DNA from 4 places in the Burkholderia sp. IDO3 genome. Region 1 is predicted to be linked to each of the others. Evidence: riboswitches for the same ligand, from Rfam matches in the RefSeq annotation. Region 1 holds a riboswitch; each other region holds the start of a gene.
The links. A riboswitch is a leader RNA that binds a small molecule or an ion and turns the genes downstream of it on or off. The one in region 1 is predicted to bind cobalamin.

Region 1 (4,877 bases):
ATCGCCGACGCGCGCGAATTCCTGTTGCCACACGTGCGTCCACGCGCCCGGCGTCACGATCCGGCTCAGCCGCCAGTTGCGGATGCCGGGCATGAACGCGGGCATGCGCAGCAGTTCGCGTTCGAGTGCGGCAACCTGCGTGTCGTCGGCCTGTGGCCGCACGCGCAGCATCAGCGTGCGCCAGACGCCGTCGCGCAGCGCCGGTTCGCGCAGGCCGCCGCCGATCGCCCGGCACGCGGCGCCGTCGATCCGCACGACGCCCGGCAGCCCGGCCAGCGCGGTGAAATCCGTCGCGCAATCGGTTGCCCGTTCGTCGCGCAGCACGTCGAGCGTGTAGTCGCCCGCGCCCCAGCATCCGTCGAGATTGCGCTCGAGCGACACGCGGGTGGCGCCGGGCAGCGCGTGCGCGGCATCGCGCAGCGCACGCTCGGTTGCGCCGGCATCGGCAGCGGCCGAAACGAATACCTGCGCCGTGTCATGCTGCATGGTCGACCTCCGTCAAGGCCGGCAGCGGCGCGTCGGCGTCCGTCATCACGTGGCGGCGGCGTGCGTCGCACAGCGCATCGACGGCCATCCAGAATGCGACCACGTCGGCATCGGTCAGCGCGCGCATCCGGTAGTACGCGGGCGCATCGGCAACCTGCCAGGTCAGCCACAGCGTGCTCGGCCGCCCCGGCACCGCGACGGGCGGCGACACCCAGCGCCCGGCCGCCGTCAGCCCGCGCGCCGCGTGGCCCGGCAAATAGCGGTCGCGCAGCAGGGCAAGCACGTCGGGAATGCGCTCGGGCGCGAGCGTGATTTCGTCTACGATCTGGATCATTCGCGGGTCGTCTCGGATGGTTCGTGGCGGGATGCGATGCCGGCCGCCTACGCCGTTCCGGCGAGGCCGGAAGCGGCCGGCGTGGGTAGCATTCTTGCGTGGCAACGTTGGATGAACCCCTACCGGGCCGATCACCGGCCCCTATCGTCGCGATCAGAACGGGAGACACATGAAACAGCGCGCATTGCCGGCACGCGGCCGCGTGCTGCCGGGCCTCGGCGCACGCCTGCTCGACGAACTGACGCGCAGCGGCGCGCCGTCGGCGCAACCGCACGCGATGCCCGCCGTCGGGGTTAGCGCGACGACGCCCGGCGGCTTCGTCGCGTTGTACCGCGACGCGATCGAACGGCTCGAGGCGCAGGTCGCGCGCGGCAACGGTCATCCGCCGATGCGCAAGCAGGAAGTCGACCTGATGTGCCGTTGCCTGCTCAGCTGTGCGACGCTCGCCGATGCGATCCGCTGCGCGGCCGAGTTCTGCGAGATGCTGACGCCGCGTGCCGGCATGCTGTCGCTCGCGGTGCGCGACGGCCGCGCGACGTTCCGGATGGATTCGCTGCGCCGCACCCGCAGCCCGGCCGCGTGTCTCGTCGACCTGACCGGCCTGTTCTGCTATCTGCAACTGTTCGGCTGGCTCATCGGGCAGCCGCTGCGGCCGGACGAAGTGTGGCTCGGCCATCCGCGCCGCGACGATGCGATGCCGCTGCTCGGGCTGTTCAATGCGCCGGTCGACGTCGGCCGCCAAACCTACGGCTTCGCGTTCGACGCGGCGCGGCTCGATGCGCGCGTGATCCGGCAGCCGGGCGAGCTCGACGCATTTCTCGTCGACTTTCCGTTTCGTCTGATCGATGCGGCACCGGCCGTCGTGTCATGGGCGCAGCAGGTGCGCGGCTTTCTCGACGCGGCGCTCGCGCGCGAGCAGGCGGTGCCGGCGCTCGCGGAACTGGCGACGTGGCTCGGCGTCAGCGACGCCACGCTACGGCGGCGGCTGGCGGCCGAAGGCAGCGGCTATCACGTGTTGCGCGAGCAATGCCTGGCCGACGTCGCGCGACGCTGCCTGCGCGAGTCGGACTGGCCGGTCGCGCGGATTGCCGCGCATCTCGGCTTCGGCGGCGAGGAAGCGTTCCGGCGGGCGTTCGTGCGCTGGACGGGTATGGCGCCGAGCCGGTTCCGGCGCACTTGCGCGGCTGCCGGCATGCCGTTTCATCAGACGTGAAGCCCGGTTCGAGTGCCTCAACAGAAAGGATTTCGAAAGAATCCGGCGAAGAGTGACGTTTTTTCGCATCCCCTTCGCACCGGCAATTGACGCGCCGGAGCGCTCGCCATTACGCTTGCGCGCTGATGGTTCCCGGGAACGGGATCAAAAGGGAACGCAGGAGAGGCAACGCCTCGAATCTGCGGCTGCCCCCGCAACTGTAAGCGGCGAATCCGCGCCACCGCATGCCACTGGGAAAACCGGGAAGGCCGGCGCGAATGACGACCCGCGAGCCAGGAGACCTGCCATCGACCCGAGGTCCAAGCAGCCGCACCGGGCGGGGTGTCCCGATGCGCCACGCGCCGCCTTTGGCGGTCGCTCGTTGCATGGACGGCCCGACCTCAGGACCCATCCGATGTCCCATCTTTCCGAATCCGCTTCCACGCCGGAAGCGTCGCGCCGACATGCCGCCGGCATGCGCGGCGTGTCCGCGCACGTCTGCCGCGTCGCCCTGCGCGACGCCCGGCCACGCTGTCCGGTCCCGCGATAAACCAACGAGAACGAGCGCGGTACTCGCCGCGCCCCGCTTACGCCCGCTGTACGCAACACCATCACGCTCGCTGCCTTATGAACCTCCGCCACCTCCTTGCCACGTCCGCCGCCACGGCGCTGCTCTCCCCGATCGCCCACGCCGCCGGCGACACGGCGATCACGCAGCCGCCGCAGACCACGGACGGCGCCGACCTGCCCACGATCAGCGTGACCGACACGCGCCATCTGCCCGAGTCGTTCGACCAGCGCTATGCCTCGACGCAGGTGCTCACGCGCACCGACCTCGACCGGCTGTCGCCGAGCGATCCGGGCATCACGCAGGCGCTCGCGACGCTGCCGGGCGTCACCGTCTCGCAGAACGGCGGCCCGGGCTCGTCCGCGTCGGTCAGCATCCGCGGCTCGTCGGCCAGCCAGGTCGCGGTGTTCATCGACGGCATCCGGATCGGCTCGCCGACCACCGGCATCGCGCCGTGGGCGGACCTGCCGACCGAGGCGTTCGAACGCGTCGAAGTGATTTCGGGGCCGGCCGCCGCGTCGTTCGGCGCGAACGCGATGGGTGGCGTCGTGCAGCTGTTCACGCGCCGCGCGGCCAACCAGCCGAACCAGACCACCGTGTCGTTCGGCGGCGGCTCGAACAAGACGTTCGACACCCAGCTGCGCACGTCGGGCACCGTGCCGTCGACCGGCCCGCTCGCGGCGCTCGGCGGCCTCACGTATTCGCTCGGGCTGCACGACTACAACACGGCCGGCATCGACGCGACGCGGCCCGTGTTGCCGTACCACGAGGACGGCCGCAATCCGTATCACGCGCAGGACCTCGATGCGCGCCTCGGCTACGCGCGCGATAACTGGTCGATCTCGACGTTCGCGCTGTATCACCGCTCCGACCTGTCCTATGACAACGCCGGCTATGCGGATCGCCAGCTCGATCACCAACTGACGACCGGCATCGCGTTCCATCTCGACCTCGCGCCCGACACCCAGTTCGACCAGTCGTTCGGTTATGCGAACGATCGCCAGTTCCTGTATGCGAGCGACCCGGCCATCCCGACCGACCAGATCAATTCGCAGCGCATCACCTCGTCGACGTCGCTGACCCATCAGGCGCGCGGCTTCCATCTGTTCGGCCTGCCGCTGTCGGGCGAGACGAAGCTCGCGTACGACTTCACGCGCGAACAGGCATTCCTGCCGATCGATATTCCGGACGGCGTACCAACGCGCAACGACTCCGCGTTCTCGCTGCATCAGTCGGCCACGCTCGGCAGCGTGACGATGTTCGTCGCGGGCCGTCATGAAATCATCGCCGGCCAGTCGGTGAACACCGGCAACGCGGCCCTGTCGTGGGCGATCACGCCGGTGTACACGGCGCGGGTGTCGTACGGCAACGCGTTCCGCCTGCCGGCCTTCAACGACCTGTACTACCCCGGCTACGGCAATCCGGACCTGAGCCCGGAGCGCAGCGATTCGATCGAGGCCGCGCTCGACGCGAACACGTCGTACGGCACGTTCACCGCCGCGATCTACGACACGCGGGTGCACAACCTGATCGCGTACAACCCCGCGACGTTCTCGCCGATGAACATCGGCCGCTCGCATATCCGCGGTATCGACCTGTCGTACAAGGGGACGATTGGCCGCTACACGCCGGTCAGCATCGCGATCGGCCTGCTGGACCCGCAGGACGAGACCAACGACAGCTGGCTCAACCGCCGGCCGCGCCAGACGGTCAGCGTGAGCGTCGACCACACGTGGGACGAACTGCACCTGCACGCGCTGAGCACGGGCGCGTCGCTGAACTACGGCGGCACGACGTTCGACGACCCGGTGAACACGACCTACCTGCCGTCGTACCTGACGGTGAACCTGCGCGCGTCGTACAGGATCAACGCGCACCTGACGGTATCGGCGACGCTGTCGAACCTGTTCGACCGCCAGTACATGACCGCGTACGGCTACAACACGCTCGGCCGCACCGCGTTCGGCAAGGTCAGCTACACGTTCTGACGCCCGGCTGCCCACGCATCGGCGTCCGCGATCGCGGGCGCCGATGCGGAGCCGTTCAGATGAATCGAATGCGTTCGCAGCGAACCGCAGTCGACCTTCACGCCCCCACGACACCGCGCACGCCCGCAATCAACTGGATCGCGCCGAACCCCGCGATCACGACGGCCGACACACGCGACAGCCCAAGCATGAACGCGCCGGACATCTTCGTGCGCAACGCGGCGGTCGCACCGCTCAGGCACAGCCACCACGCCGCGGAACCCGCGAACACGCCGGCGACCATCGGCGCGACGGTCATCCGCATCGCGC
Region 2 (4,877 bases), on a different replicon from region 1:
CGCGACGTCGATGCCCTGGTGGATCGACGCGATGTACGCGGAACACGAGAACGGCCGCACGATGCCGGTCGTGCCGAGGATCGACAGCCCGCCGACGATCCCGAGGCGCGGGTTCATCGTCTTCAACGCGAGCGCCTCGCCGCCCTCGACGCCGATCGTCACGTCGAAGCCGCCCGCATGGCCGTATTCGGCGGCGAGCGCGTCGAGGTGGGTCGTCATCATCTGGCGCGGCACCGGATTGATCGCCGGTTCGCCGACCGGCAGCGTGAGCCCCGCGCGCGTGACCGTGCCGACACCCGGCCCCGCATGAAAGCGCACGCCCGGCGTCGCGGCGAGCGCGACGCGCGCGAAGATCAGCGCGCCGTGCGTGACGTCGGGATCGTCGCCGGCGTCCTTCAGCGTGCCGGCTTCGGCGCCGTCGGCCGTGGTGCGGCAGAACTCGAGCCGCATCATTACGCGCTGCCCCTTCGGCAGCACGATTTCGACCGCATCGTCCGCGCGGCCCGCGAGCAGCAGGCGCGCGGCGGCGAGCGACGTCGCGGTCGCGCAGCTGCCGGTCGTGTAGCCGAACCGCAGCGGCGCCGGTTGTTCGGGGGTTTCGTCGCGCATCACGCGAGGTCCGCGAGGTTCGACAGGCCGGTTGCCGTGGCGTCCGGCTTGCGCACGTCGTACAGCGTGACGGGCAACGGTTGCCGCCACGTGTCGAAGCGGCCGAGCGGCTCCGCGTGCGCGAGCGATACGCGCATGAGCGTGCCGCCGTGCGCGTCGCGCCATGCGGCGAGCGCCAGCTCGCCCTGCAGCGTGACCGCGTTCGCGACGAGCCGGCCGCCGGGCTTCAGCGCCGACCAGCACGCGTCGAGCACGCCGGGCGCCGTCGCGCCACCGCCGACGAAGATCGCGTCGGGCGCGGCGAGCCCCGCGAGCGCATCGGGCGCACGCCCCGCGACGAGTTGCAGGCCCGGCACGCCGAGCGCGTCGCGGTTGTGCTCGATGAAGCGCTGCCGCTCGGCGTGCGATTCGATCGCGATCGCCTGGCACGATGGATGCGCGCGCATCCATTCGATGCCGATCGAGCCGCTGCCCGCGCCGACGTCCCACAGCAGTTCGCCGGGTGCGGGCGCGAGGCGCCCGAGCGTGAGCGCGCGCATGTCGCGCTTGGTGAGCTGGCCGTCGTGGCGGTACGCATCGTCGGGCAAGCCGGGCGTGAGCGCGCGGCGCGGTGCGTCGGGGCCGGCCCGGCAGTCGAGCGCGACGAGATTGAGCGCGGCCGTTTCGTCGACGCTCCAGTCCTGCGCGAGGCCGTCGATGCGCCGTTCCAGCGGGCCGCCGAGATGTTCGAACACGCTGATGCGCGTCGGGCCGAAGCCGCGTGCCGTGAGCTCGGCGGCGACCGTGGCCGGCGTGCGGCCGTCCGCGCTCAGCACGAACAGGCGCCGGCCCGGCAACAGGTGGCGCGCGAGCGTCGCGAGCGGGCGACCGACGAGCGACACCGCGCCGATGTCCTGCAACGCCCAGCCGAGCCGCGCGGCCGCGAGCGACAGCGACGACGGGGCGGGCAGCACGCGCCACTCGTCGGGGAGCAGTTCGCGCGCGAGCGTCGCGCCGACGCCGAACAGCATCGGGTCGCCGCTCGCGAGCACGCAAACGGGCGAGCCGCGGCGCGCGAGCAGGCCCGACAGGTCGAACGGCGACGGCCACGTTTCGCGCGCGGCCGGCAGCCGCGCGGGCAGCATGTCGAGGTGCCGCTTCGCGCCGACCACCCGCGTCGCGTCGAGCAGCGCGCGCCGCGCGCTGCGTCCGAGCCCCGCGTAGCCGTCGTCGCCGATGCCCACTACCGTCAGCCACGCCGTCATGCACCCTTCCCCATCGTTCGATTCCATCGAGTCGCCGCACGACGGCCGTGAAGGCGCCGGTGCGGCCGTCCGCATTGCGAAAGTCGGCATGGTACCGTGTTCCACCGCGCGTTTCATCTGCCGGCCCGCCGCCCCGCACCGTGTTTTGCCCCGACTCCGGCGCATGGCCGGGCGGTCGCGAAGCGCCGTCGAAATCGGGTATCCTACGGCCGTTCGATCGCCGGTGCCCTTCGGGGCCGAAGAGGGAACACGGGGCGCGCGTCGTGCCGCCGTGGCTGCCCCCGCAACTGTAGACAGCGAGCCGATCTCCCCTTCATGCCACTGGTTTCACCGGGAAGGCCGGGAGCAGGCGCCGACCTGTCAGCCAGGAGACCTGCCGGCCTGAAAGTGCGTGCGTGCCAGCCGGCGTCGGGCGGGGTGTACCGATGCGTTGGCCGCTGCGCGACACTGTCCCGTATTCCGTTGAGTTCCGCCCCCGTCTCGATTCCTGTGTCGCCCGCCGTGCGCCCGTCGGCCTGCCCGGGGCTCGTGCGCGTCGTCGCGGCCGCCGACGGCGGACTGTGCCGCATCAAGCTGCCGGGCGGCCGGCTCGACGCGCGACAGGCGCGCGCGATCGCCGCTGCCGCGCGCGCCTACGGCTCCGGTGCGATCGACGCGACCAATCGCGCGAATCTTCAGCTGCGCGGCATTCGCGGCGGCGCGGCCGATCCGCTGGCCGACGCGTTGCTCGACGCGGGCCTCGGCCCGCGCGCCGCCGATGCCGCCGACGACCGGGCCGCGCTCGCCATGAGCGACGACGTCCGCAACCTGATGCTCAGCCCGCTCGCCGGGCGCGACCCCGACGCGCTGCTCGATAGCCGCGCACTCGCGACACCCCTCTTCGACCTGTTGGCGCGCGAGCCGCGTCGCGGCGAACTGTCACCGAAATTCTCGATTCAGCTCGATGGCGGCGAATCGGTCGCGGCGCTCGATCATCCGCACGATATCTGGCTGGCCGCCTGGCGTCGCGGCGACGGCGCGCTGCGCATCGCCGCGGGCCTGGCCGGCTGCGTGCCGGTCGCCTCCGGCGACACGCCCGCGTCGATCGACGTGTCGCCCGACCAGGCCGTCGCGCTCGTGCGTGCGTTGCTGCTCGCGTTCCTCGATCTCGCGCCGGCCGACGTCGCGCGGATGCGCGCGTTGCTCGCGACCTGCGGCGAACGCGCGCTGCTCGAACGTGCGCAACACGCTCTGCCCTTCCCGCTGGCGGCCGACCCGGCGCTCGCCGGCTGGCGACGCGCGCCGTCCGATGCCGCGCTGCGTTTCGGCGCGCGGCCGTCGCTCGACGCGGCCCGCTGCAGCGTCGGCGCGCAATGCGCGCTCGGCCGGCTCGACGCGACGCAACTGGAACGGCTTGCCGACATATCGGAAGCCGACGGCGACGGCACGCTGTCGATGACGCCCTGGCAAGGCGTGTTCGTACATGGCGTGACACATGACCGCGCGCCGGCCGTGCTCGACGCGCTCGCGTCGCTCGGCCTCGTGTGCGCGCCGACCGATCCGCTCGCATCGCTCGTCGCGTGCACGGGCAGCGCAGGCTGCGCGAAATCGCGCGCCGATACGAAACGCGACGCGCTCGCGCTGGCCGCGCGCATCGGCCGTCCGCTCGACTTACACCTGACAGGTTGCGCGCGCCATTGCGCGCTGCCGCACGCGGCGACGCACACGCTCGTCGCGGTCGCGCCCGGGCGCTACGACCTTTACCGGCGCGACGCCGCCGCGGGCCTCGGCGCCCCGCTCGCGCGCCATCTGACGATTGACCAGGCCGCGGCCCGACTGACGGGCGCGCGGCACAGCCAGGACACCACCGATGCTTGACTACATTCGCGACGGGCAGGAAATCTACCGCCAGTCGTTCGCGACGATCCGCGCCGAGGCCGACCTGTCGCGGGTTCCGCCCGACCTCGAGAAACTCGCGGTGCGCGTGATCCATGCGTGCGGGATGGTCGACGTCGTCCACGATCTGCGCTTCTCGGCGAGCGCCGGCACGGCCGGGCGCGCCGCGCTCGCGGCCGGCGCGCCGATCCTGTGCGACGCGAAGATGGTGGCCGAAGGCATCACGCGCGCGCGGCTGCCGGCCGGCAATCGCGTGATCTGCACGCTCGGCGAGCCGGAAGTGCCCGATCTCGCGCGCCATCTCGGCAACACGCGTTCGGCCGCGGCGCTCGAACTGTGGCGCTCCCAGCTGGCCGGCAGCGTCGTCGTGATCGGCAACGCGCCGACCGCGCTGTTCCATCTGCTCGACATGATCGATGCCGGCGCTCCGCGCCCCGCGCTGATCCTCGGCTTTCCGGTCGGCTTCATCGGCGCGGCCGAATCGAAGGCGATGCTGGCCGCCGACAGCCGCGGCGTGCCGTACGTCGCGCTGCTCGGCCGGCGGGGCGGCAGCGCGATGGCCGCCGCCGCGGTCAACGCGCTCGCGACGGAGGCCGAATGACGGCCGCGCGCGGACGCCTGTTCGGCGTGGGCGTCGGCCCCGGCGACCCTGAACTGATGACGATCAAGGCGCTGCGGGTGCTGCAGGCCGCGCCGGTGGTCGCGTATTTCGTCGCGAAGGGCAAGAAAGGCAATGCGTACGGGATCGTCGAAGCGCACCTGCTCGATACGCAGACGCAGCTGCCGCTCGTCTACCCGGTGACGACCGAGGCGCTGCCGCCGCCGCTGTGCTACGAGACGGTGATCGCCGACTTCTACGACACGGCCGCCGGGATCGTCGCGTCGCACCTCGATGCGGGGCGCGACGTCGCGGTGATCTGCGAAGGCGATCCGTTCTTCTACGGGTCGTACATGTACCTGCACGACCGGCTCGCGCCGCGCTACGACACCGAGGTGATCCCGGGCGTGTGCGCGATGCTCGGCGGCACGGCCGTGCTCGGCCAGCCGCTCGTGTATCGCAACCAGAGCCTGTCGGTGCTGTCCGGCGTGCTGCCGGAGGACGAATTGCGCGCGCGGCTCGCGCAGGCCGACGCGGCCGTCGTGATGAAG
Region 3 (4,877 bases), 1.1 Mb from region 1:
GCGTATGCGGTCGGCACCGTGCCGATCAGGATCAGCATGATGAGGCCCATCCCTTTCTGCCCGTCGTTCGACCCGTGCGCGAACGACACGCCGGTACAGGTGAGGATCAGCAGGCAGCGAATCCAGAACGGCGGCGGCTGGTCCTTCGGCGGCTCCTTGTACAGCGCCGGAACGCGGACGACGGCCTTCAGCACGAGCAGCAGCAGCGATGCGCACAGGAAGCCGACGATCGGCGAGAACAGCAGCGACTTGCCGACGCCGAGCGCCTGGCCCCAGTCGACGCCGCTCGTGCCGGACGGACCGTGCAGCAGCTGGTTCATCAGCCCGACGCCGATGATCGAGCCGATCAGCGTATGCGAGCTCGACGACGGCAACCCGAAGTACCAGGTCGCGAGGTTCCATACGATCGCGGCGATCAGCAACGCGAACACCATCGCGAAGCCCGAGCCGCTGCCGACCTGCAGGATCAGCTCGACCGGCAGCAACTGCAGGATGCCGAACGCGACGGCGCCGCTCGAAACCATCACGCCGAGGAAGTTCCACATGCCGGACCAGATCACCGCGACGTTCGGCGTCAGCGAGTGGGTGTAGATCACGGTCGCAACCGCATTCGCGGTGTCGTGGAAGCCGTTGACGAACTCGAAGCCGAGCGCGATCAGCAGCGCGGCACCGAGCATCAGGTACGGGAACAACGATCCTTCGCGGACGGGCGACAGATCGGCAATCAGGTGGGTAGCGATATAGACGGCGCCGATCGCGAGCACCAGCAGGAAGACGGCATAGCCGACCTGTCGGGTGCGTTCGGTGGAGCCGGGAGTATTGGCGGCGGACGAAGCAGGTTGATTCATGACGGCATCTCGTAAGGGAACCGCGTCCGATGCTAGCTTCGGCTACCAGTCAGTTTGATGACAGTCGGGACGACGAATTGTTTTCTTACAGGTATGTAAGAAATGCGTGCGCGGCCATTCCATCCGTGACGCAGCCGCGCTGCCCGGACCCGAATCGTCATCCCTATGGTGAACACCGGGCTTACGCGCCGGCATCGCGCCCATCGTCATCGGTGGTCACCGTCCACTTGTCGTGCGACCTGACGAATAGTGTGCACGACAGGGGCGCGACGTCGATGCGCATCGTGGCCTGCGAGGCCATCCGAAGCGCATGCGCGATGGCTGCGCGAACGATCGCCGCATGCGTGACCGCAACGACGTCGCGACCGGGCGGCAGGCCGTCGAGCCATGCGCCGACGCGGCATGCCACGTCTTCGAACGATTCGCCGCCATGCGGCGACGCACGCGGATCGCCGAGCCATGCGCCGAGTTCGTCCGGCAGGTCGCGCGCGAGGTCGTGCAGCCGCTTGCCGCGCCAGCGGCCGTAGCCGACATCGCGAAGCGCATCGTCGAGCCGCACGCGCAGCCCGAGCGCATCGGCGGTCTGTTGCGCGCAAAGCGCGGGACTGCTCAGCGCGATCGCGTGAGGGACGCCGATGAACCGCTCGTGCATCGAGGCGGCGTCGGCCAGCCCGTGCGCGTCGAGCGGATCGTCGTCGGGGAACGTGCCGGTGCGCATCGCACGGGTCGATGCATGTGCGATCAGGCGCAGCGAGACAGGCTGGATCATGTCGGTGGTCGATTGTTCGAGGCGGCAGGGCGGGGCAGTGCCGATCATGTCCGGGCCTTCAATACGCGCGCGTTCGCGCGTACAATTCGCCCGATACGAAACGTGGAAGCCGGTGCAATTCCGGCGCGGTCGCGCCACTGTAACCGGGGATATCCGATCCCGGAAGCCAGACCTGCGTTCGTACTCCATCCAACATTTGTCGGGGCGCGATTCCCCTGAGGTGCATCCATGAGCGAAGCAGTGCTGAAGCCGGCTGTCGTGCCGGCGCCCATCCCCGTCCGCGAACTGTTGCCGTGGGCCATCTTCGTCGGTCTGATCCTGCTGCTCGCGCTGTATTTCGTCGGCGCGGAACAGGGCGCGACGTCGATCGTGCCGGGCATGTACGTGCACGAGTTCGTGCACGACGGCCGCCATCTGCTTGGTTTTCCCTGCCACTGACGCGGAGTAGAAGATGGTCGGAAAGCTGCTCATGCGCGGGATGCTCGCAGGCATCGCCGCAGGTCTCCTTACGTTCGGTTTCGCGAAAATCGTCGGCGAACCGCAAGTCGATCAGGCAATCTCCTTCGAAGAAAAATCCGATGCCGCCAAGGGCGAAGCGCCGGAGCCCGAACTGGTCAGCCGTCACACGCAGGCAGGCCTCGGCCTGCTGACGGGCGTCGTGACCTACGGCGCGGCATTCGGCGGGCTGTTCTCGCTGGTCTTCGCGTTCGCATACGGACGAGGCAGCCGCCTCCCGGCACGCCCGCTCGCCGCGTGGCTCGCGCTCGCGGCATTCGTCGCGCTCGTGATCGTGCCCAACATCAAGTACCCGGCCAATCCGCCATCGGTCGGCGACCCCGACACGATCGGCTATCGCACGGGCCTGTTCTTCCTGATGATCGCGATCTCGATCGCGACGATGGTGTTCTCGGTCAACGTGCGCCGTCATCTGCTGGCGAAGCTCGGCCAGTGGAACGCGTCGATCGTGGCGGGCCTCGTGTTCATCGCGATCATCGCGGCCGTGCAGCTCGGGTTGCCGTCGGTCAGCGAGTTACCGGCCGATTTTCCGGCAGCCGTGCTGTGGAAGTTCCGCGTGGCGGCGATCGGCATGCAGGTGATCATGTGGACGACGATCGGCCTGCTGTTCGGCGCGTGGGTCGAACGCGGCGAACGCATCGGCATGCGCGCCGCCTGACGCGCATCGCAACAGGGCGCGCCTAGCGCAGCATGCGCGGCGCGCTCCACGTCGATTCGCGCGCGAGCGCGACGAACGCGGCCAGATAGTCGATCGACGCGTCCGCTTCGCGGATGCCGAGGAAGATCTGCTTCGCGATTCCCTGCTTGCCCAGCTTGACCGGCACGACCGGCATCCGGTCCGCATATTCGTCGGCAAGCCATCTCGGCAGCGCGGCCACGCCACGCCCGCTCGCCACCATCTGCAGCATGATGTCGGTCGTCTCGATCGACTTGTGGCGCCGCGGCACGATGCCGGCGGGCGTCAGGAACTGGTTGTAGATGTCGAGCCGGTCCGTTTCGACCGGGTACGTGATCAGGATTTCGTCGCCGAGCTGCTCGGGCGTCACGTAGTCGGCATGCGCGAACCGGTGTGCGTCCGCGACCACCAGCACCTGCTCGTAATCGAACACGGGATCGAAGCGCAGCCCCGGCTTGTTCAACGGATCGGGCGTCACCAGCACGTCGATGTCATAGCCGAACAGCGCGCCGATGCCGCCGAACTGGAAGCGCTGCTTCACGTCGACGTCGACGTCCGGCCAGCGCGCCAGGTACGGCGACACGACCTTCAGCAGCCACTGATAGCACGGGTGGCATTCCATCCCGATGCGCAGCGTGCCGCGCTCGCCCTTCGCGTACTGCTTCATCCGCTCCTCCGCGAGCTCGAACTGCGGCAGCAGCCGGTTCGCCAGCTTCAGCAGATATTGCCCGCCCTGCGTGAGCCGCAGCCCGCGTCCTTCCCGATCCCAGATCGGCGTGCCGAGCTGCTGCTCGACCTTCCTGACGGTATGGCTGAGCGCCGATTGCGTGAGATGCAGCGCATTGGCCGCAGCCGTCAGCGAGCCCTGGCGCTCGACCTCACGGATCACGACGAGATGGAATCGCTCCAGCATGGATAGTGCTCGCTCAACAGATGCATGAATAGATTTAATGGATGAATGAAATAATGCCATTTTATTTCATGGTTTGAAATCCCTATCATGGCTGCCGGATCTTCAATTTTTCTCTGGACGGCAGCGTTATGGTTACGACACACAACCTCGGTTTTCCGCGCATCGGCGCGAAGCGCGAACTCAAGTTCGGTCTCGAACGCTACTGGAAGGGCGAATCGTCGCGCGACGAGCTGAAGGCGCTCGGGGCCGAGCTGCGCCAGCGTCACTGGCGCGCCCAGCGCGAGCTGGATCTGGCGCCGATCGGCGACTTCGCGTTCTACGACCAGGTGCTCGACATGAGCTTCACGCTCGGCAACCTGCCCAAGCGCGTGCAGGGCTTCCACGGCGACGCGCTCGACAACTATTTCCGCGTGGCGCGCGGCCGCTCGGCGCAATCGGCGGAAGAACATGCCGCGTGCTGCGGCGGCGTCTCGGCCGGCGAAATGACGAAGTGGTTCGACACGAACTATCACTACATCGTCCCGGAATTCCACGCGGACACGAACTTCTCGCTCGATCCGTCGCGCCTGCTCCAGCAATTGGCCGAAGCGCAGGCGCTGGGCGTCGCCGCGAAGCCGGTGATCCTCGGGCCCGTGACGTACCTGTGGCTCGGCAAGTCGAAGGACGATTCGGATCGCCTCGCACTGCTGCCGAAGCTGCTGCCGGTGTACGGCGCGCTGCTCGACACGCTGACCGCACAGGGCGTCGAATGGGTGCAGATCGACGAACCGATCCTCGTCACCGAACTCGACGCCGAATGGCGCCAGGCATTCCGCACTGCTTACGCGGCGCTGGAAACGCGTCGCATCAAGCTGCTGCTCGCGACGTACTTCGGCCAATTGCAGGACAACCTGACGCTCGCGGCGTCGCTGCCGGTCGACGGCCTGCACATCGACGCGATCAATGGCCGCGACGAAATCGACGCGCTGGTGCGCGAACTGCCGGCCGAGCGCGTGCTGTCGGTGGGCGCGATCAACGGCCGCAACATCTGGAAGACGGACCTGAACGCAGCACTCGACTGGCTCGAGCCGCTCGCGAAGCAACTGGGCGAGCGCCTGTGGCTCGCGCCGTCGTGCTCGCTGCTGCACGTGCCGGTCGATCTCGCGAGCGAAGAAA
Region 4 (4,877 bases), on a different replicon from region 1:
GCATGACGCCACGGCGACGCATCGAGCGCCTGCAGGACCGGCGGCCGCGGCCCGCTCCACGGTGCGGTCCAGTCGGCCGCGAGCGGATCGAAATCGTCGCCGAGCGCGAGATCGCGCGCGAGCGCACCGATCAGCCCGGCCCGTTCGCCCTTGCCGTCGCCGACCGGAAAGCGCGCGAGCGCGAGCAGCGTGTCGCGCCGCTGGCGACCGGCCGGCGACGCGCCGAACACGTGCAGCCCATCGCGGATCTGCGCTTCCTTCAATTCGCACAGCCAAGCGTCGACACGCGTGAGCAGCGCATCCTCGTCGCTCGTGCCGCGCGGCGGCGATACGCTCAGCTCGTCGTGCAGCCGATGCTCGGCGATCGTCGCGAGGATGGTCTTGCGCAGCAGCTTCGCGCGCCGCGCATCGACCATCAACGCTTCGTAGTACTCGTCGACCTGCCGTTCGAGATCCTGCAGCGGGCCGTAGTTTTCCGCGCGCGTGAGCGGCGGCATCAGATGATCGACGATCACGGCCTGCGCGCGGCGCTTCGCCTGGCTGCCCTCGCCCGGATCGTTGACGATGAACGGATACAGGTGCGGCAACGGCCCGAGCGTCAGGTCGGGCCAGCATGCGTCGGACAGCGCGACGCTCTTGCCCGGCAGCCATTCGAGATTGCCGTGCTTGCCGAGGTGGATGACCGCGTCGATGCCGAATGCATCGCGCAGCCAGAAATAGAACGCGAGATACGCGTGCGGCGGCACGAGGTCCGCATCGTGGTAGCTCGCATAGTCGTTCTCGTCGCGCGAGCGCGACGGCTGGATGCCGACGAACACGTTGCCCGCGCGCCAGCCGGCGATCGTGAAGCGCCCTTGCCGCAGCGTCGGGTCGGCTTCGGGCGGCCCCCAGCGTTCGTTCAGCGCGTCGCGCACCGTGGCCGGCAGCCGCGCGAAATGCGCGACGTAGTCGGCCAGCGCGAAGCTCTGGAACGCCGGGCGCAGTGCGTGCACGGCCGGGTCGTTGGTCACGCCTTCGGTGAGCCGCGCGATCAGCGCGTCGCCGTCGGCCGGCAATTCGGCTACCGCGTAGCCCGCGTCGCGCAACGCCGCGAGCACGCGCAGCGCGGACGCCGGCGTATCGAGCCCGACGCCGTTGCCGATCCGCCCTTCGCTGTGCGGATAGTTCGCGAGAATCAGCGCGATGCGTTTGTCGGCATTGTCGAGCGTGCGCAGCCGGCACCAGCCGCGCGCGAGCGCCGCGACGAACGCGATCCGCTCGGCATCCGGCTGATAGCGCACGACGTCGACTTCGGTGTGCGGGCAACGATACGCGAGCCCCTTGAAGCTCACCGCGCGCGTGACGATGCGCCCGTCGACTTCGGGCAGCGCGATGTGCATCGCGATGTCGCGCGCATGCAGCCCCTGGTTGTCGGCCACCCACGCGTCGCGATTGCCGCCGGACAGGATCACCTGCAGCACGGGCGCGTCGCCGGCCAGCACGTCGGGTTCGGGGCTGTCGATCGCGCCCGCCGCGAACGCGGTGGTGTTCAATACGAGCGCGACGTCGTGCGTGTCGCAGAGCTGCGTGATGACCTCGCGGCTCACCGCGTCCTTCAGCGACGTGACCGCGATCGGCAGCGGATTGAGCCTTTCGCGCACGAGCGCATCGGCGAGCGCGTCGAACACGGCGGTGTTCGCGGCCTGCCAGTGAGCACGATAGAACAGGATCGCGACGACGGGCGCGCCGGGCGTCCAGCGCGCCCGCCAGTCGTCGACGCTCGCCGTGTCGCGTGCCGGGTGATACAGCGCCGCGGCCGGCAGCGGCCGCGGCGGTTCGGGCTCGTCGCCAAACCCGAGCGTATGGAATGCAATGCTGCGCAGCAGCGCCGCGGCGTTGTGCAGCCCGCCTTCGCGCAGGTAGCGCCACCACAGCCGGCACAGATCCGGCGTGACCGTGCTCTTCGCGACGAGGTTCGGGTCTTCCTGCAGGTCGCCCGAGAACATCGCGAGCTGCTGCTTCCGTTTCGACGCGAGCGACACGGCCTGCTCGATCCCGTACGGCCAGTACGCTTCGCCGCCGAGATGGTCGATCACGACCGTCTTCGCGTGACGCAGCACGTCGTCGACATAGAAATCGACCGACGCCGGCTGCCGCAGGAACGTGACGTTCGCGAGCCGGACGCTCGGAAAACCCGCCGGCATCGTCGGCACGACGCTTGCCAGCAGCGACAGCGTCGTGTCGGCCGAGCTCAGGATCACGATGTCGGCCGGCTGCTGGTCGATCCGGACGACGCCTTGCGTATCGTCGACGAAGCCGCCCGGCGTGGTGCGCAGCAAATGCATCGTGCGTTACGCCTGTTGCGTCCGGGCCGCGCACGCGGCGTCGAACGCGCGTTGCAGCGCGGCCGCGTCGAGATCCTCGCCGATCAGCACGAAGCGGCTCGCGCGCGTTTCGCCATCCTGCCAGCGACGATCGAAATAGCTGTCGAAACGCCGGCCGACGCCCTGGATCACGAGCCGCATCGGCGCATCGGGCAGCGCGGCGAAGCCTTTCGCGCGGTAGATCGTATGCGTCTCGACGACACGCTGCAGCGCGGCGATCGTCGCGTCGCGCGAACCTGCATCGCCCGACACGACGACCGAATCGAAATCGTCGTGATGGTGGTCGTGATCGCCGTCGTCGGCCGAGCCGTGATGGTCGTGACGCAGATGGATCGTGTCCTCCGACGCCGATTCGAGCCCGAGCAGCATCGCGAGATCCAGTTCGCCGCGCGTCGCGCGCACGATCTTCACCTGCGGCGGGATCTCTTCGCGGATCGCGGCTTCGACTTCGGCGAACTGCGCGTCGCCGACGAGATCGGCCTTGTTCACGATCACGAGATCGGCCGACGACAGCTGATCGGCGAACAGTTCGTGCAGCGGCGATTCGTGGTCGAGGTTCGGATCGGCGCGGCGCTGCGCGTCGACGGCCTGCGGATTCTCCGCGAACTGGCCGCTCGCGGCGGCCGGCCCGTCGACGACGGTCACGACCGCGTCGACCGTGAAGCTGCTGCGGATCGTCGGCCAGTTGAACGCCTGCACGAGCGGCTTCGGCAACGCGAGGCCCGACGTTTCGATCAGCACGTGGTCGATGTCGGCGCGGCGCTCGACGAGCGCCTCCATCACCGGATAGAACTCTTCCTGCACGGTGCAGCACAGGCAGCCGTTCGCGAGTTCGTACAACTGGCCCGACGCTTCGCCCGGCGCGCCGTTTGCGTCCTCGCAGCCGATGCCGCAGCCCTTGAGGATCTCGCCGTCGATGCCGAGCTCGCCGAACTCGTTGACGATCACCGCGATGCGGCGGCCTTCGGCGTGCTGCAGGATATGGCGCATCAGCGTGGTCTTGCCGCTGCCGAGAAAGCCCGTGACGATCGTGACGGGCAGCTTGCGCATAGTCATGGTAGATCCTGTGTCGAAAATGGAATCAAGCCGGGATCGTCGCGCCGAATGCGGCGCGGCATGTCATCTGGCGGATCGCGGGGATCGTGCGGCGCAGTCCGGACGGACGGCCGCTGAACGGACGGAACGACGAATCGGACATGACGCTTCCTTGCGAACGGTCGACATGGTGAATGCCAACACGGCCGTCGCTGCCCTGCCCGCGCCGCCTGCCGCTCGCCGCGCCGGCCCGGGCGCGCATGCGCGGCGGGCCGATCGGCGGAGGAAGCGGGAAACGCTCGGGCGTCGGGCGTGCTGCGGCCGTGGACGATGCGCCGCCTCCCCGCGGCGCTGAACCCCAATGTCTCGGCCGGTATCCGGGCTGACGAACACGCCGCTTCGCCTTCCCGGATGCGCGCGGCATCCAGTGGCGGTCGTCCGCATGCGGCGGGCATGCGGCGAAGCGGCGCTGCGTGGCGCTTGCGCGCGACGCGTTCGCTTACCGTTGCGGGGGCAGCACAGGTTGGCTCGACTGCGGTGCAGTCACGCTCCCTGTTTCCCGTTTAACTGCGCACGCCGGAGGAGCGCGCGCGAGCACCAAAACGCGTGCGAGTGTAGGCGGCGGTGCGGGGAGCGTCAAGGCGAAACGGGCCGCCGCCGGGCGTTCGGCATGGCCGCGGCGCCGCGCGCAAGGCTGCCTCCGGCGCCCGCGCGGCGGGTTCGCGCGGATCGGTCGCTGTGCTATCGTATGCGCCGCGTTCGGTGCTCGCACGCGCATTTGCGCGCATGCAGTTAAACGGGAAACAGGAGGCGGATGTCCGCCCGGCCTGTGCTGTCCCCGCAACGGTACGCCGCCCGCGCGCCGCGCTTGCCGCGCACGCGCCCAGGCCGCCCGCGATGCCACTGCCCTTCAGCGGGCGGGAAGGCTGCGGCCTGGCAAGCGGCCAGCCCGGATACCGGCCGACGCAAGGGGCGAGCCCGATGCTCGCCGAACGCCCGATCCGCGGGGGACGGATGGGGTGCGCATTCCGCCCGCGCTCGCGCGGGCTTCGCTCGATCAATCATGTCTTGCCTGTCCGTCGGCAGCCGATGCGCCGCCCGCTTTCCCCTTTCCACTGCTTCGACACGGTGCGCGCCGTGCCGCACGCGATGAGCCGCGCCTGGCTCGTCGGCGCCGGCCCGGGCGATGCCGATCTGCTGACGCTGAAGGCCGTGCGCGCGATCGCCGCGGCCGACGTGCTGCTCGTCGACGATCTCGTGAACCCCGACGTGCTGCGCCACGCGCGCGCCGATGCGCGCATCGAGCAGGTCGGCAAGCGCGGCGGCCATGCGTCGACGCCGCAGGACGCGATCGTCGCCGCGATGCTCGCGCACCTGCGCGCGGGCCGCAGCGTCGCGCGGCTCAAGGGCGGCGATCCGTTCGTGTTCGGCCGCGGCGGCGAGGAACTGCTCGTGCTCGGCGCGGCCGGTTTCCCGGTC

Region 2: another riboswitch for cobalamin. It lies ahead of cobG (precorrin-3B synthase); the one in region 1 lies ahead of DCN14_RS07980 (TonB-dependent receptor).
Region 3: another riboswitch for cobalamin. It lies ahead of DCN14_RS12840 (CbtB domain-containing protein); the one in region 1 lies ahead of DCN14_RS07980 (TonB-dependent receptor).
Region 4: another riboswitch for cobalamin. It lies ahead of cobW (cobalamin biosynthesis protein CobW); the one in region 1 lies ahead of DCN14_RS07980 (TonB-dependent receptor).

Annotation. Positions count from the first base shown of each region.
Region 1 is NZ_CP028962.1:1,735,518-1,740,394, forward strand. It holds gene DCN14_RS07965 (Dabb family protein) at 1-486, opposite strand, end outside; gene DCN14_RS07970 (hypothetical protein) at 476-820, opposite strand; gene DCN14_RS07975 (AraC family transcriptional regulator) at 990-2,033, shown strand; cobalamin riboswitch at 2,143-2,337, shown strand; gene DCN14_RS07980 (TonB-dependent receptor) at 2,640-4,568, shown strand; gene DCN14_RS07985 (LysE family transporter) at 4,666-4,877, opposite strand, start outside.
Region 2 is NZ_CP028963.1:1,870,135-1,875,011, reverse strand. It holds gene DCN14_RS23290 (cobalt-precorrin-5B (C(1))-methyltransferase) at 1-609, opposite strand, end outside; gene cbiE (precorrin-6y C5,15-methyltransferase (decarboxylating) subunit CbiE) at 609-1,853, opposite strand; cobalamin riboswitch at 2,058-2,249, shown strand; gene cobG (precorrin-3B synthase) at 2,355-3,710, shown strand; gene DCN14_RS23275 (precorrin-8X methylmutase) at 3,703-4,329, shown strand; gene DCN14_RS23270 (precorrin-2 C(20)-methyltransferase) at 4,326-4,877, shown strand, end outside.
Region 3 is NZ_CP028962.1:2,803,101-2,807,977, reverse strand. It holds gene DCN14_RS12850 (inorganic phosphate transporter) at 1-848, opposite strand, end outside; gene DCN14_RS12845 (histidine phosphatase family protein) at 1,030-1,617, opposite strand; cobalamin riboswitch at 1,674-1,812, shown strand; gene DCN14_RS12840 (CbtB domain-containing protein) at 1,846-2,055, shown strand; gene DCN14_RS12835 (CbtA family protein) at 2,069-2,791, shown strand; gene DCN14_RS12830 (LysR family transcriptional regulator) at 2,814-3,722, opposite strand; gene metE (5-methyltetrahydropteroyltriglutamate--homocysteine S-methyltransferase) at 3,851-4,877, shown strand, end outside.
Region 4 is NZ_CP028963.1:1,852,820-1,857,696, reverse strand. It holds gene cobN (cobaltochelatase subunit CobN) at 1-2,324, opposite strand, end outside; gene cobW (cobalamin biosynthesis protein CobW) at 2,331-3,419, opposite strand; cobalamin riboswitch at 3,749-4,015, opposite strand; cobalamin riboswitch at 4,142-4,378, shown strand; gene cobA (uroporphyrinogen-III C-methyltransferase) at 4,488-4,877, shown strand, end outside.